DNA from 2 places in the Kurthia sp. YJT4 genome. Region 1 is predicted to be linked to the other one. Evidence: riboswitches for the same ligand, from Rfam matches in the RefSeq annotation. Region 1 holds a riboswitch; the other holds the start of a gene.

Region 1 (7,792 bases):
GAATATGGTCCGGTGTCGTTCCACAACAACCACCTACGACATTTAACCAACCTTTTTCAACGAAACCAGCAAGCTTTTTCGATAAGCTGTCAGGTGTTTCGTGGTAATGCCCTTCTTCATCTGGTAAACCCGCATTCGGATAACAACTAACATAACTTGTTGCTAGTTCAGATAATGAACGTAAGTAGTCAGTCATAAACTCTGGACCCGTCGCACAGTTCAAACCAACTGATAGTGGTTTAATATGTTCAATTGAAATATAGAAGGCTTCAATACTTTGACCAGCAAGTGTTGTTCCCATCGGTTCAATCGTACCTGAAATCATAATTGGAATTTCTTTACCGAGTTCTTCAAAAGCTTGCTTAACACCAAGTGTACCTGCTTTTACATTCAACATATCTTGTGATGTTTCAAGGAGTAGTACATCTGCGCCGCCTTCAATCAAAGCTTTCGCCTGTACATAGAAGTCATGCTTTAACGCGTCAAATGTAATACCACCTGTTACAGATAATGTCTTCGTCGTTGGGCCCATCGCACCTGCAACAAAACGTGGCCACTCAGGTGTCGATAATTCCTCTGCTACTTCTTTGGCAATTTCGACAGCACGTTTATTAATTTCAACTGCTTGATGACCTAAATCATATTCATTTAATACGAGTGGTGTACCACCAAATGTATTCGTTGAGACAATATCCGCTCCTGCTTCAAAATAAGCACGATGAATTCCTGCAATAACATCCGGTCGTGTTAAATTCAAGTTCTCGTTACAACCATCATATTCATCGCCCCCAAAGTCATCTGGCGTTAAATTCGCATTTTGTAACATGGTACCCATCGCACCATCTAATACGAGAATATGATCTTTAATTCTTTCTTCAATGAGATGTTTCGACAATGTGACTTCCTCCCTTAACCTTTTCATCTAATTCCTTAATGTAGTGAATTAATTCAACAGACATATCGTAGCGCATGAACGGTGTAATCAGATAAATACCGTTAAAGAGTGATGCAGCTGTGTCAATTAATTCTTTCGCAATTTGGACACCCTCTGCCTGTGCGCGTTCTTTATCGCCATCTGCTGCTTTCATACGTTCAAGTACTTCATCTGACAACTTAATGCCTGGCACTTCATGGTGTAAAAACTCAGAATTTCGTAAACTTGTTAGTGGCATGATTCCGATGTAAATCGGTGTATCTAAATGTTTTGTTGCTTCATAAATTTCAATAATTTTCTCTTTTGAGTAAACAGGCTGTGTAATGAAATAATCCGCACCTGCTTCAATCTTTTTCTCTAAACGTGGAATGGCACGTTCGACGACACGTACATTCGGATTGAATGCTGCCGCTACAGAGAAGTTTGCCTTTTTACGTAGTGGTTTTCCCGAGAAAGAAATACCTTCGTTTAATTTTTTAATTAATTGTAGTAATTCAATGCTCGATACATCATAGACGCTTGTAGCACCTGGGAAATCCCCTACCTTTGTTGGATCACCTGTCACAGCTAAAATATCGTGAATACCTAATGCATCTAAGCCCATCAAATGAGATTGTAGCCCGATTAAATTACGGTCACGACATGTAATATGTGCTAATGCTCGTACATTCTTTTCATATTTTAAAATCGATCCCATCGCCACATTCGATACACGCGGTGAAGCAAGTGAATTATCTGCCATTGTGACAATATCGGCGCCCGCTTTTTGTAAAATCGCTGCTCCCTCTAAAAACTTTTCCGTTTCTAAATGGCGCGGTGTATCAAGTTCAACGATAATGGAACGCCCTTTTTTTACTTTCTCGTGAAGTGGTTCAAATTTAGACACATTAGCTTCACGAATCACTTCTTCTTTAGTTGTGATAACTTCTTTATTTTCCATTGGTAAAACATCTGATAAATGTTTCTTCACTTCGTGAATATGTTCAGGTGTTGTTCCACAGCATCCACCAATTAAGCGAACCCCTTCATCACGTAATTCAACTGCAGCGCGCCCAAAATATTCTGCTTCTGATTCATATACCACTTTTCCTTCTTCTACATCGAGTAGACTTGCATTCGGATACGCAGATAAGAACGAGTTCTTTGGTAGCTCAACATTTTCAAGCGCCTTCACTGTATGGTACGGGCCTAACCGACAGTTCACACCGACAACATCAGCTCCAGCTCTTTCTAAATGTTGCAGTGCATCATTCAACTTCATTCCATTTAATAAAACCCCTGGGTCATGCATCGAAACTTGCGCTACAATCGGTCCATCTGAGAATATGCGAATTGTTTTCACTAATGTTTCAAGCTCTTCTAAGTCGTAAAATGTTTCGAGTAGTAAACCATCTACACCTGCATCAAGTAATACTTTTGCTTGTAAAACAAGTGATTCAATAATCTCATCTAGTGAATGTTCATCCTTACGAATACCTCGAATTCCACCAATTGTTCCAAGTACGTACTCGCCATTCTTTGCAGCTCTTTTCGCTACCTCTACACCCGCACGATTCAGTGCTTCATATTCATCTTGAATACCGTAGCGAGCTAACTTAATCGTATTCGCTGTGTACGTATTCGTCTGAATGACATCAGCGCCCGCTTCAATATATAGTTTATGAATATTCTCAATTACTTCCGGCTTTCGAACATTCAGTTCTTCATAACAAAAATCAATCCCATATGAATAGAGCAGTGTCCCCATTGCGCCATCTGCTGTTAATACCTTTGTCTTTAAATCTTCTAGTAACCCCATACACTCCCCATCCTTCCTTCATTTCAAAAAAGCTATAAAAAAACCTTCTTACATTGCATAAGAAGGTTTGAACTGACACTTGAAAATAAGCCTTCTTATCTTTTAAGAACCATACGTCCTTCTGGAATTAGCACCTGACCATCTAAATGGCTGGTTGCTGAAGCGTCGTCGGGCCAGTCCCTCGGCTTCTCTTGATAAGAAATTATTGAATTTTTAAAATATTAAAAGAATCATACCTCTTAAATAGAGTACCGTCAATAGCTTCTACCACTTTCAGCTAAATATTGTACGAAAAAGCGCTTACTTTATCACAATATTTCGTAAATTCAGTAATAGGTATTAAAAAAAAGCGTATGAGGTTTTTTCACATCTCATACGCTTCATATTTTATTTTTTTATCGTAAATGCATCGCCAGCATTTGAATCAAAGTCACGCGCATTGACATACTCACCTTGTACAATTAATCGTTTCGAACCATCATAATTACATGTAACGAGCGTCAGTAGTCTTTTTTTAGCTTGATTTTCGATAACTTGAACGTCAGTTGCTTCTGTAATAAAGATTTTTGTAATTTTATACGTATACACACGCTTATAGTCCGTTGTGTACATAAGCATTCCTTTTTTTGCTTTCGTTAAAGGGCTAAATAATGTTTTATCATTATTCATATTATGACCTGCTAATGCATAATTACCTTGCCCCATCTTCATATCCTTCTTTAATGTACCTGCGCCAATTGCTAGATTTGTATTTGAAATTCCGTATAAAATAGGCAATTGTAAAGATACATCGGGAACACTTAATGCACCAATTGAATGTACATCACCTTGATTCATTTGTGCCTTTAATACATCTTGTAAGCTAATATTTTCCACATTACCAAAATCAAAGCTTACGTCATCCGCATTTTGTGCTTTTTGTTCATCAAACTGCTCAATTGCTTGATTACTCATATGTGACACGATGAACCCCATAATTTGTTTATTGAAAATTAGTGCAACACCTAAAACAAACAAAACAATGCCAATCGTTAAACTTAATTTCCTGTTCATTATGGAATCCTCCTTTCACACTTTATACGAATTCTCGTTGTCTTTGAATAAATTGATTCATAACTCGCGTAGCCACTTCTTCACCATTTTGAATACATAAACCAATCCCCACACCATAATACGAACAACCAGCTAAATGTACATGTGGATGATATTTCACCATTTGTTTTTCAATACGTTCAACTGCTTGTTTATGTTGTAAATTATAAATTGGCATCGCATCAAACCATTTTTTTACATCAATCCATGTTGGTTCATCTATTATTTTTAAGCTTTTTTCGATGTCTTGACGTGCTATTTGTGCTAATTCATCATTTGTCATCTGACAAAATTCTTCAAAACGAGGATTATTCTTTTTATAAAACATACGGATAAGTAACTTATCGTCTTTAGAAGTATGACGCCATTTGCGACTTGTCCATGTACATGCATTACAATCTACATCATTACCTGATGATACAATATATCCTGTACCATCTGCTGGTAGCACATCATTCGGTAAATCATAAGCCAAGTAAACTGTAATAATAGAACCCGTTTGTAGTTCTTCAAAATCACGTTGGAAAGGCTCTTCCTTCAATAGTTTTTGTGCGACTTGGTGCGGTACAGCTAATACGACTTCATCTGCATCTAACCATTCACCCGTATCTATTTGAATCTTATACCCATTCGTGTCTTGTTTTAACAATTCCACCGATGTATTTTTTAAAATCGTCGCGTTCTCTAGTGTTTCTTCGATTCGTTCAAATAATTCTACTAGGCCATTTTTAAACGAGATGAATTTCTTTTTGGCATTCTCTTGGTAGAACGCTTTATTTGCTTCAAATCCACGCATGATACTTCCAAATTCATTTTTATATTCAAATAAATAGGGTAAAGTAGAAGCAATTGTTAATTTATTCAAATCACCTGAATAGACACCAGATAAAACAGGTGCGACTTGTTTTTGAACAATTTCTTCACCTAAATAATATGTTAAAAATTCTCCGACCGAATGATTTGTTGTAAAAGGGAGTTCGGTTTTTTCTAAGTCTTGTAAAACAGCTTTTTTTCCTTCTTCTGAAATAAGCGTACTTTTATTTAATGCTTGTTCATTCATAGGAATTCCAAACACGCTATCTTCTGGAATTGCATGTAACTGATTTTCCGTTAAAATATATGAAACGCCTGTGTCATTATAAACAACTCGATCTTCTAATTGTAATTCTTCGATTAATTTTCGAACACTCGCATGGCGCGACACGATGGAATCTGCACCAACTTCCATTAAGTAACCATCACGTTGTTTTGTGACCATCTTACCACCGATTTGTGCGTCTTTTTCAATCAATGTCAAAGCGAGGTCCAACCCTTGTTCTTTGGCTTGTTTTTGCAAGTAATGCATCGTACTCATTCCGGTAATACCGCCACCAATTACGACTACTTTTCTCAACATCTGTCATCTCCGTTCATTCATGTTCTTCCTTAGTATAAATCAAATTGACTCGGAACCACATTGTTTTATCTTACAAACTCTTGAACACTTTTCAAATACGCAAGCGTTTAATTTAGCTTTTTGTTCCATTTACGGTAACCTTAAATTAATCCTATTTTGAAAGGGTCTTGCTATGAATTTATTAATGATTACACTCTTTTTATTAATCGGTTTACTAGCGTCTAATATTATTAGCCACTATGTAAAATTTTTACCGACTGCTTTAATTCAAATTGGTCTCGGTGTTATTTTAGCACTTTTCGTTCCAAGCTTAGACTTAGAACTCGATACCGAATGGTTTTTATTACTTTTTGTTGCGCCGTTATTATACAATGATGGACGCTATTTTCCACGCAAAGAATTATGGAGTATGAGACTACCTATTTTAGGGAATGCCATCGTACTGGTACTCATCACAACAATCGGCGGTGGGTATTTTATTCACTGGCTTGTGCCAACAATTCCACTCCCTGCTGCCTTTGCACTTGCTGCCATCCTATCTCCTACTGATCCTGTTGCAGTAAATGGCATTGCAAAACGTATTCGAATACCTGAAAAGATTTTAAGTGTTGTACGCGGGGAATCACTTATCAATGACGCTTCAGGGTTAGTAGCTTTTAAATATGCAGTTGCTGCAGCTGTATCAGGGTATTTTTCATTCCAAAGTGCCATTTTAAATTTCTCTTATACGTTTTTAGCAGGAGGGATTTTAGGTTTAGTTCTTGGATTTGTTCTAATTGAATTACGATTTGCTTTTAGACGTGCTGGCATACGAGATGCTGTTTTCCACACACTTTATCAAATTTTAACGCCCTTTATCATTTATCTCATTGTGGAAAATATTTTTCATGCTTCTGGCGTTATCGCCGTTGTCATTGCGGGGATTATTCAAGCTATTTTCAAAGAACAAACCGAAACTGTCCTTGCAGAAGAACAAGTGCTAACAGAGAGTGCTTGGGAAATCGTTTTATTCGTTTTAAATGGCGTTGTTTTCTTATTACTTGGTTTAAATATTCCATTATCTATGGAGCAATCGATTTTAGATACACAAATCGATAATTGGATTTTAATTCTTTATGCATCTGCAATTGGTGCAATCATTCTTCTTATACGCTTCGTTTGGTCACATTTATTTGCACTGTGGCAATTCAAGCGAAAAAGAGATGAAAAACCAACGCTGAAAATGAGTCTAATTAGTAGTTTGGTTGGTGTACGTGGTGCTGTCACAATGGCGGGGATTTTATCATTACCTTTCTTCCTCGATACAGGAGAACCATTTCCAGAACGATCTTTAATCTTATTTTTAGCTTCTGGTGTTATTCTTTTCACACTGATTATTGCTACAGCCTTCTTACCGTTACTAACGGATAAAGAAGAAATGACGGTTGTAAAAGAAGGTCAGCTGTCATTCCATGAGGCGAAAAGTTTTGTGTTAGTGCAAACTGTAAAAAAGATGCAATCAAAAATTAACGAGGAAAATCGTTATATTATTTATGATTTAATTGATAATTTACAACATCTATTCAGACAAACACAATTAGAAGCCAATGCAGATGATTCAGGTAGTTCAAAACATGCACCAAAATTAGAACGTATTCGCTTGAATGCATTACAAGTTGAACGTGACTATATCAATGGATTGTATAAAGATCATAAACTTGATGAACATATGTACCAGTCATTATTACATTCTATATCTGATCGCGAAAAAATGCTGTCGATTAGCACTTGGAAACGTGGATTGTTTACATTACGAAAAGTTTTACGCGAGTTATCTATTGCTAAAAAGCATTATAATAACGAAAAAGAAAAATATCTATCGTATGTTCTCATGCGTCAAGATGTTCGTCGACACGCTTATAAAAAAGCAATCGATTATTTAAAAGAAAAACGAAAAAAATCAGATCACCCTGAGCTATACACCGTTATTCTTTTTGAATATCAAAAAGCATACGAACGCCTACGAAAAAAAGTCACAATGGACTCTGTACGCGAAGAAGAACTAAAAGAAGAATTAAATTTAGTGATGCTCGAAACAGAACGTCAAGAAATTCACTTATTATATGAAGAAGGCAAAATTACACGCGATCAAGAAAAAGACTTACGTCGCCTTGTAAACTACATGGAAAATATCGCATTATACGAACATGTGGAATAAATAGCAAAAGAGCTTCGGCATTTTCATATGCTGAAGCTCTTTTGCTTTTAGCTAGAATTTTGTTCTAGTCTCTTGTATTATTTTTTCTTTTTGTACTTTGCAATTTCATGAACTACTAAATTCGAATAGAATTTACCACCTTCAGGGTTCGGGTGGATATGGTCATTATAAAAGATTTGTGGTTTATTTTTAGATGCTTCATACCAATCAATCTCATGTACATTATCATATTCTTTCGCTGCATTTCGAATCGTCTTATTCACACTATCTTGCCAACTACGACTCACGCGTACATTCATTAAGAATATTTGACGTTTTGATCCAAGTAATTCATAAATCTCTTCCCACTGCGTTTTTGTAAATGTACCATTCGAG
Region 2 (7,792 bases), 1.4 Mb from region 1:
GCATCGTTGGACGCAAATCTATTTCATAAGAAGGCGTAAATTCACCTACTCCCATACCAACTTTTGCTTCTTTCAAACCAATTATCGCTACCGTATCACCTGCTTCCGCTCGCTGTAATTCCTCAAATTTTTTACCGTGATATTTACGAATTTGTGTGATTTTAAACCAATTCCCACCACAGCGTACATCGTCTCTTACTTTCAACGAACCTTGATGAATTTTTATAAAAGCCATACGTTGATTTTGTTCAATGTGACGAATTTTATAAATCATTCCTTGTAACTCTCCCGATTTATGCTGTGGCTGGAGCAATGTATCTAGCACTTCTAATGCAAAATCGATGCCTTCATCTTTTAATGCTGAGCCATATAAAATCGGTGAAAGCTCTTGTGCCATGAAAGCTTTTGAAAGCCTTTTTTGCCATTCGCTTTCGGATAAACTTTCTTCTAAATAGTCTTCTAAATATTGCTCATCTCGTCCTGCAAATTCTTCTATTCCTGTTGCCCAGTCATGAAATGGTAGTGCATATTCCATTAATTCTTGTTGAATTTCTTCTGTCACTGTTGCTGCATTGGCACTAATTAAATCCATTTTATTAACGAAAAACAGTGTAGGAATACGATATTTTCTTAGTAAACGATAAACTGTTTCTGTATGTCCCTGTACACCGTCTGTTCCATTTAATAGAAGAATTGCCCCATCCAGTGCCATAATCGAACGCTCCATCTCTGCCGCGAAGTCGACATGTCCTGGTGTATCAATCACCGTATAATCATTTTCTCGATATGTAAAAGTGGCCTGTTCCGCAAAAACGGTAATGCCACGCTGTTGTTCAATCTCATGCAAATCTAAATGTGCATTTTGATGATCGACACGCCCAATGGTGCGAATACTTTTCGTATGAAAAAGTAATTGCTCTGAAAAGGTGGTCTTCCCTGCATCTACATGCGCTAAAATGCCAATTGTTTTCTTCATTATCTTTCCTCATTTCTTATCAAAGCGTCTCTACTATGAATTATATCATGTCCAATAATAAAACCATCTTCTTTCGAATATACACGAAAAAAGATGGTTTGCTGTTTATTCCCATTCATACGGTGTTTCTTGGTACACATAGTAATTCAACCAATTGGAGAATAATAGATGCGTGTGTGAACGCCAACGATTCAACGGTTTTTTCGTTGGATCGTCGTTCGGGAAATAGTGTTTTGGTACTTGCGGTTCGATGCCCTTTGCAACATCACGGTCATATTCTTGCTTTAATGTATCTGCATCATATTCTAAATGACCTGTAATCATAATTTGTTTTTCATCACGCGATACGATAATAAATGCCCCTGCTTCGTCTGATTCAGACACGAGTTCTAAATCAGGATGGTTTAAAATAGCCTCTCTTGAAACAGAGGTATTACGTGAATGTGGTGCTGTATATACATCATTAAATCCGCGAATTAACTTAACGGTACTATCATGCACGATGTGATCGAACACACCCGAACATTTTGACGGTAATGTATATTTTCCAATACCATAATGATAGTAGAGTGCCGCTTGTGCGCCCCAACAAATATTCAAAACAGACGTGACATTTGTTTTCGTCCATTCCATAATCTCGACCATCTCATCCCAAAAATCAACTTCATGGAATTCAAATAATTCAATTGGCGCTCCTGTAATAATCATACCGTCAAATTTACGGTGTTTTACATGTTCAAACGTCGTATAAAATGACTCTAAATGATTTTTACTAACATTTTTTGATTCATGTGTCGCCGTATTTAAAAACGTAACATTTACTTGAAGTGGTGTATTTCCTAAAAGACGAAGTAATTGTAACTCGGTCTTTTCTTTTTCAGGCATTAAGTTAAAAATTAAAATATTTAACGGACGAATGTTCTGGCTTGTCGAACGCACTTCGTCCATAATGAAAATCTTTTCCTCTTTTAAAATTTCAGTTGCTGGTAGCCCACTTGGTATATTGATTGGCATGATGAAACTCCCCCTTTAAATATAAAAAAACCTCACTCTTTGATAAGAATGAGGTTACACATATGTATCCGACTCTTATCTATCAGAAGCATAATGGAGCTTCTGTAGGAATTAGCACCTTTCTGTTTTAAACAGAGGTTGCTGAAGCGTCATCGGGCCATTCCCTCGGCTTCTCTTGATAAGACAATATTGAATTATTAACTATCATAGCAGAACCATACTTTAATAGCAAACATTTCTGATAATTCAATAAAATCTCTCGTTAAAAAACGTAAATAGTGTTTTTAGCCAAATACAATATGGTAAAATAAAGAAGAAATAAGCGAATTAAAGGAGTGACACAACATGATGACGATGCATCGTTCAACATTAATGAATCAATTTCCGAAAGCCATTTTCGGTAGTTTAAAAGCTGCTGCAAAAAAGAAAGCGGCAACAGGCACAAAAATTATTGATTTAAGTTTGGGAAGTCCTGACTTACCACCTGCTCAAATTGTGCGAGAAGAATTAGCAAAACAAGCTGAAAAGGCTGATAGTTATGGCTATACGCTCGGTGGAACGGAGCGATTTCATGAAGCAGTTGCCAACTATTATCAACGTCGTAGTGGCGTGGAATTAGATCCACAAACAGAGATCATTCAAACGATGGGTTCTCAGGAAGGACTTGTGCACTTACCGCTCGCATTTTGTGATCCAGGAGATATCGTCTTAACAACGGACCCTGCCTATGTAGCTTATGCAGCAGGCATTCATCTCGCAAAATGTGAAGCGTATGCGATGCCATTAACAGCTGAACATCAGTTTTTACCTGATTTTGATGCCATTCCAGAAGATATTTGTGCACGTGCGAAAATGCTCATTTTAAATCTTCCAGGGAATCCCGTTCCAGCAATGCCTTCTGTCGCATTCTTTGAAAAGGCGATTGCTTTTGCGAAAAAACATAACTTAATCGTCATTCACGATGCCGCCTACTCAGAATTCTATTTTGAAGGTACAAAGCCGCTTAGCTTTTTGGAAGTACCAGGTGCAAAAGAAGTGGGTGTCGAGATTAATTCACTTTCTAAGAGCTTTAGTCTTGCAGGCGCTCGTATTGCGTATATCGTTGGAAACGCTTCCGTCATTGAAACATTGGGCGAACTCAAATCACACCTTGATTATGGTACATTCCGTCCAATTCAAGATGCGGCATGTGTTGCACTCGACAATGCGGAATCAATTACAGATGAATTGCGTACCATTTTTTCGACAAGACATCGTGTACTATCAGAAGGTCTTGAAGCAATTGGTTGGGAACTCGCACCATCTGCTGGTGGTATGTTCGTTTATGCGAAGTATCCGCAACAACAGATGGATGACAAAGAATTTGTCTATCATGTTATTGAACAAACAGGCGTTGTACTTGTACCCGGTTCGATCTTCGGTGCATCGGGCAGAAACCATGTACGCATCGCACTCGTTCAAGATGAAAAACTATTACAAGAAGCTGTTTCAAGACTCGCAACTTTATAAACAGAAAAAGTCTGAATCCCATCATCAATAAGGATTCAGACTTTTTATTATTCAAGAGGTGTTTCAGGTTCTGGTTGTAACAGGTCAACAGGTGCTTTTTTACGTTGTGTAAAGTAATACATAAGCATGACTGCCGCTACAATGACTGCTGTAAAGAGAATTTGAGAGCGCATACTTGGAATGAAGAACATCGCTACAGCAAGTCCTCCTACCATAATCATCGTGCCAATCGTTAAATACGGGAATAACCACATGCGTAATACAAGTTCATGTTCTGTCCCCTCTTTAATCGCACGACGACGCATAACAAGTTGAGAAGCTGCAATGATGAAATACATAATTAATGTAATCGCTGAACATGAATTGACTAAGAACATGAAGACTGCTTCTGGTGATACATAATTCATAATTACGGCAATATACGAGAAGAATGTACTCGCTAAAATGGCATAAACAGGTGCGCCGCGCTTATTCAACTTTAAGAAAATTTTCGGTGCTTGTCCTTCTTCTGCTAAAGCAAAAGACATACGAGATGTTGCATACAGTGCTGAATTCAGACAAGATAATACAGCAGTTAAAACGACAAAGTTCATAATTTGCGCTGCTGCTGGAATACCGACATAGTCTAGTACTGCAACGTAAGGACTTGTTAAAATACTCGATGAATCCCATGGAAGCAATGTCACAACGACGGTAATCGAACCGACGAAGAAGACAAGAACACGCCAGATGATTGAATTCGTCGCTTTTTGTACGGCATTCACCGGTTCAGCAGATTCTCCTGCTGCAATCGCCACAATTTCAGTACCCATGAATGAGAAGATGACAATGACAACACCCATCATGACTGCGCCAAAACCATTCGGTAAGAACCCACCCTGTCCTACTAAGTTCGTAAAGCCAACTGATGAAAAGCCTGGTACGATGCCAAAAATAATAAATGCACCGATTGCTAAGAATGCAATAATACTAACTACTTTAATTAATGAGAACCAGTACTCGAATTCACCAAAAGCCTTAACCGATACTAAATTTGTAACAGTTAATGTTAAAGTTAAGATTAAACTTAATAACCAAAGCGGAACCCCATCATACCAATATTGAATGATGGCGGCGGCTGCAGTTGCTTCTAGCGCAATCGCAATTACCCAGAAGAACCAATAAAGCCAACCGACTAAAAATCCTGCCCATTTTCCAAGCGCCTGACTTGCATAAATCGCAAATGAGCCACTGGATGGGTTTTTAGCTGCCATCTCCCCTAACATACGCATCACGAGGACAACAATGGTACCTGCAATCACATACGATAAGATGGCGCCGGGTCCAGCTAAGTGAATAACTGAACCACTCCCCATAAAGAGTCCCGCACCAATAACACCAGCGATGGCAATCATCGTCATATGTCTCTTTTTTAACCCCTTTTGTAACGATTGACCTTCATTCATCTACAACACCCCTTTATGCTTTGCTATTTATCCCAAATGGCTTTCACAACGGTATCGACAATCGTTTGTAAATCTTCATCACTTGTATTAAGTGGTGGTGATAATGTCAGGACATTATTATATCCTGCAACAGTTGCACCGTTCTTTCCAATGATGACGCCTTGTTGTTTACACGCTGCGATGATGTCATTCACAACCTGAACGGCTACAGGTTGTTTTGTCTCTTTATTTTCTACTAACTCAATACCAATTAATAAACCTTTTCCACGTACACTGCCAACAAGTGCATGATTTTCAAGCTGTTCTTGAAGTGTTTGTAAGATTTCTGCTCCCTTAATAGCTGAGCGTTCAAATAGTTGTTCTTGCTCCATTAGCTCAATGTTTTTAAGCGCTGCTGCACAACTCGCTGTTGCACCGCCAAATGTATTGACATGTCGTAAATAATCATACATCTCACTACCATTGAATGCTTCATAGATTTCTCGCTTCACAGCAGTTGCAGATAGCGGTAAGTACCCACTTGTAATCCCTTTTGCCATTGTTACAATATCTGGTTTTACACCGTAATGCTGATGACCGAATGGCTTTCCTGTACGTCCAAAACCACAAATTACTTCATCAACAATGAGTAGTGCATCATGTTTTTCACATACTTCTTTTATACCGCGCATGTACTGTTCATTCGGTACAATGACTCCGCCACCTGTAATAATTGGCTCCATAATCATAGCTGCAATCGTCTGACCCATCTCCCATGTCATGACATGATCGACTGCTTGAACAGAAGGAAGTGCAGTCGGTTCAGATGCTTTTTCTGGTTGACGGTACTCATCAGGCGGTGCAACATGTAAAAAACCCGGCGCAAGCGGTTCGTATTTGTATTTGCGTTCTGCTTGACCTGTTGCTGCTAAAGAGCCCATCGAATTTCCATGATATGCACGATAGCGCGACACAATTTTATACTTAGATGCTTTTCCTTGTTGCGCATAATATTGGCGTGCAATTTTGAAAGCGACTTCATTTGCTTCCGAACCACTATTTGAGAAGAATACTACATAGCCACCACCTAATAATTCATTTACTTTCTCTGCGAGTTGAATCGCCGGTGGATGTGATTGCGATAATGGCGCATAAGCATTTTTCACCATCTGATCGTAAGCAGCTTTTGCGATTTCTTCACGCCCATAACCAACATTTACACACCATAATCCCGCCATCGCATCGATATATTCATGACCATCTGAGTCTTGAATACGTGCACCATGTGCTTTTTCTACAATCATTGTTGCTTGTGGATTATACGGTTTCATCCCATGCCAAAGATATTGCTCATCTACTGCTTGTGCGTTCATTTCTGTTTGTGTTTTAGACACATCAACCACTCCTTCTCATTCATGTTGTCTTTCTTACTTGTATTATCTGACATGAAAGGAAGAAATGTATGTTACATAATGTAAAACGATTAACAGAATATTTTTACATAAGTTAGCTTATTCGTGAATTTTCGAAGATTTCCCTATGAATTCTTTTGCGTATAGCATCATCTCAAGCATCATACGATGATGCGGTTCACTCGAATCCATTCCAATTAATTCTTCTATTTTTTTCAAACGATGATATAATGTTTGACGCACAATATATAATTTTTGAGCTGTTTCCTGTTTGGAGCAATTCGTTGCTAAATAAGTGCGCAATGTTGGAATTAATTCTGATGAATGTTTTTCATCATAGGCAATTAATGGTCCGAGATATTGCGTAATCATCTGCTTTACATCCATTGTTTGTTGTAAATTTAAAATCATATGTCCTAATAACACATCTTCATAAAAACAATCTGTCGTCTGCAATACTTTTCGAATATACATCGTCGTTCTGGCAGTTTCATATGCAGTCGGTACATCTTCCACTGATTCAACTGTTTTACCTGTCGCAATGCGTGTAACAGTGTCTGTTTTAAAAACCTTTTTAATTTTTAACACAGCCTCCCGTAGCCGCGTCCTCATCGAAGCTTCATCGCGCTGATTAAAAATAATCATATAATAATGATCCTGATGATTCGTTGTACAAATTGTAAAGCCGCGTTTTTCAAAAACATTGCGGGCATATAATGTAAAGTACACATCATCAAAGCCTTCTTGTCCTTCCAACTGACCATTTGCTACATTCACATATAAAACGGTCATCTGCTTTATACGAATACGATCATGCTCTTTTTCAAGATGCTGCAAAATTTCCGGCTTCGATAGTCGTCCCTCAAGCCAGTCCTGTTTCCAAAGTTGCTGCGCTACCGTTTCTTTCTCAATTGAATATAGCTTCCTTAAAATAATTTGTGCGATAAATAGTGCGGTTCTCTCTAAAAACAAAGACTCGATTCCACTATGTAATCCATACCATTTCAATTGACCGTATTGTTGAGATAATAATAAAATCTCTTTTACTAAAGGCGATTCTTTTTCAAGACGCGCTTTTTTCGTTGCGTCACATTTTGGATAATAGACCGCTTTTTCATCTGTTAGTTGTAAAATACACTGTCCACCAATTGCCTCGACTAATACTTCGAGCAATGCTTCTGGTCGATTCGATGTGAGCGATGCCTTACTCAGTGTATGTGTATAGGCTTCCAGTCGCTCAATTAATTGATACTGATGACTGATAATTTGGCGATGTACTTCTTGTGTAATATCACTAAAAGATACTTCTTCATGAAAAACAACAATCGGAAATTGATGTTTTTTCGCTTTTTGTAGAATGGTTGTTGGAATTGACTGAATGTAACGACCATATTCAATACATAACCCTGCACAGTTTTTGGCGATGAGTTCATCTAAAAAACGTTCAAATGTATCGA

Evidence for each region. A riboswitch is a leader RNA that binds a small molecule or an ion and turns the genes downstream of it on or off. The one in region 1 is predicted to bind S-adenosylmethionine.
Region 2: it holds a riboswitch for S-adenosylmethionine, as region 1 does, so the genes downstream of both, metA (homoserine O-acetyltransferase MetA) here and QN089_RS13180 (bifunctional homocysteine S-methyltransferase/methylenetetrahydrofolate reductase) in region 1, are expected to answer to the same signal.

Annotation. Positions count from the first base shown of each region.
Region 1 is NZ_CP126689.1:2,656,368-2,664,159, forward strand. It holds gene metH (methionine synthase) at 1-895, opposite strand, end outside; gene QN089_RS13180 (bifunctional homocysteine S-methyltransferase/methylenetetrahydrofolate reductase) at 876-2,732, opposite strand; SAM riboswitch class I at 2,825-2,933, opposite strand; gene QN089_RS13185 (class A sortase) at 3,120-3,785, opposite strand; gene hemG (protoporphyrinogen oxidase) at 3,808-5,220, opposite strand; gene QN089_RS13195 (Na+/H+ antiporter) at 5,393-7,417, shown strand; gene QN089_RS13200 (acyltransferase family protein) at 7,495-7,792, opposite strand, start outside.
Region 2 is NZ_CP126689.1:1,300,375-1,308,166, reverse strand. It holds gene QN089_RS06350 (elongation factor G) at 1-976, opposite strand, end outside; gene metA (homoserine O-acetyltransferase MetA) at 1,082-1,990, opposite strand; SAM riboswitch class I at 2,063-2,175, opposite strand; gene QN089_RS06340 (aminotransferase class I/II-fold pyridoxal phosphate-dependent enzyme) at 2,339-3,499, shown strand; gene QN089_RS06335 (amino acid permease) at 3,547-4,944, opposite strand; gene QN089_RS06330 (aspartate aminotransferase family protein) at 4,968-6,317, opposite strand; gene QN089_RS06325 (PucR family transcriptional regulator) at 6,435-7,792, opposite strand, start outside.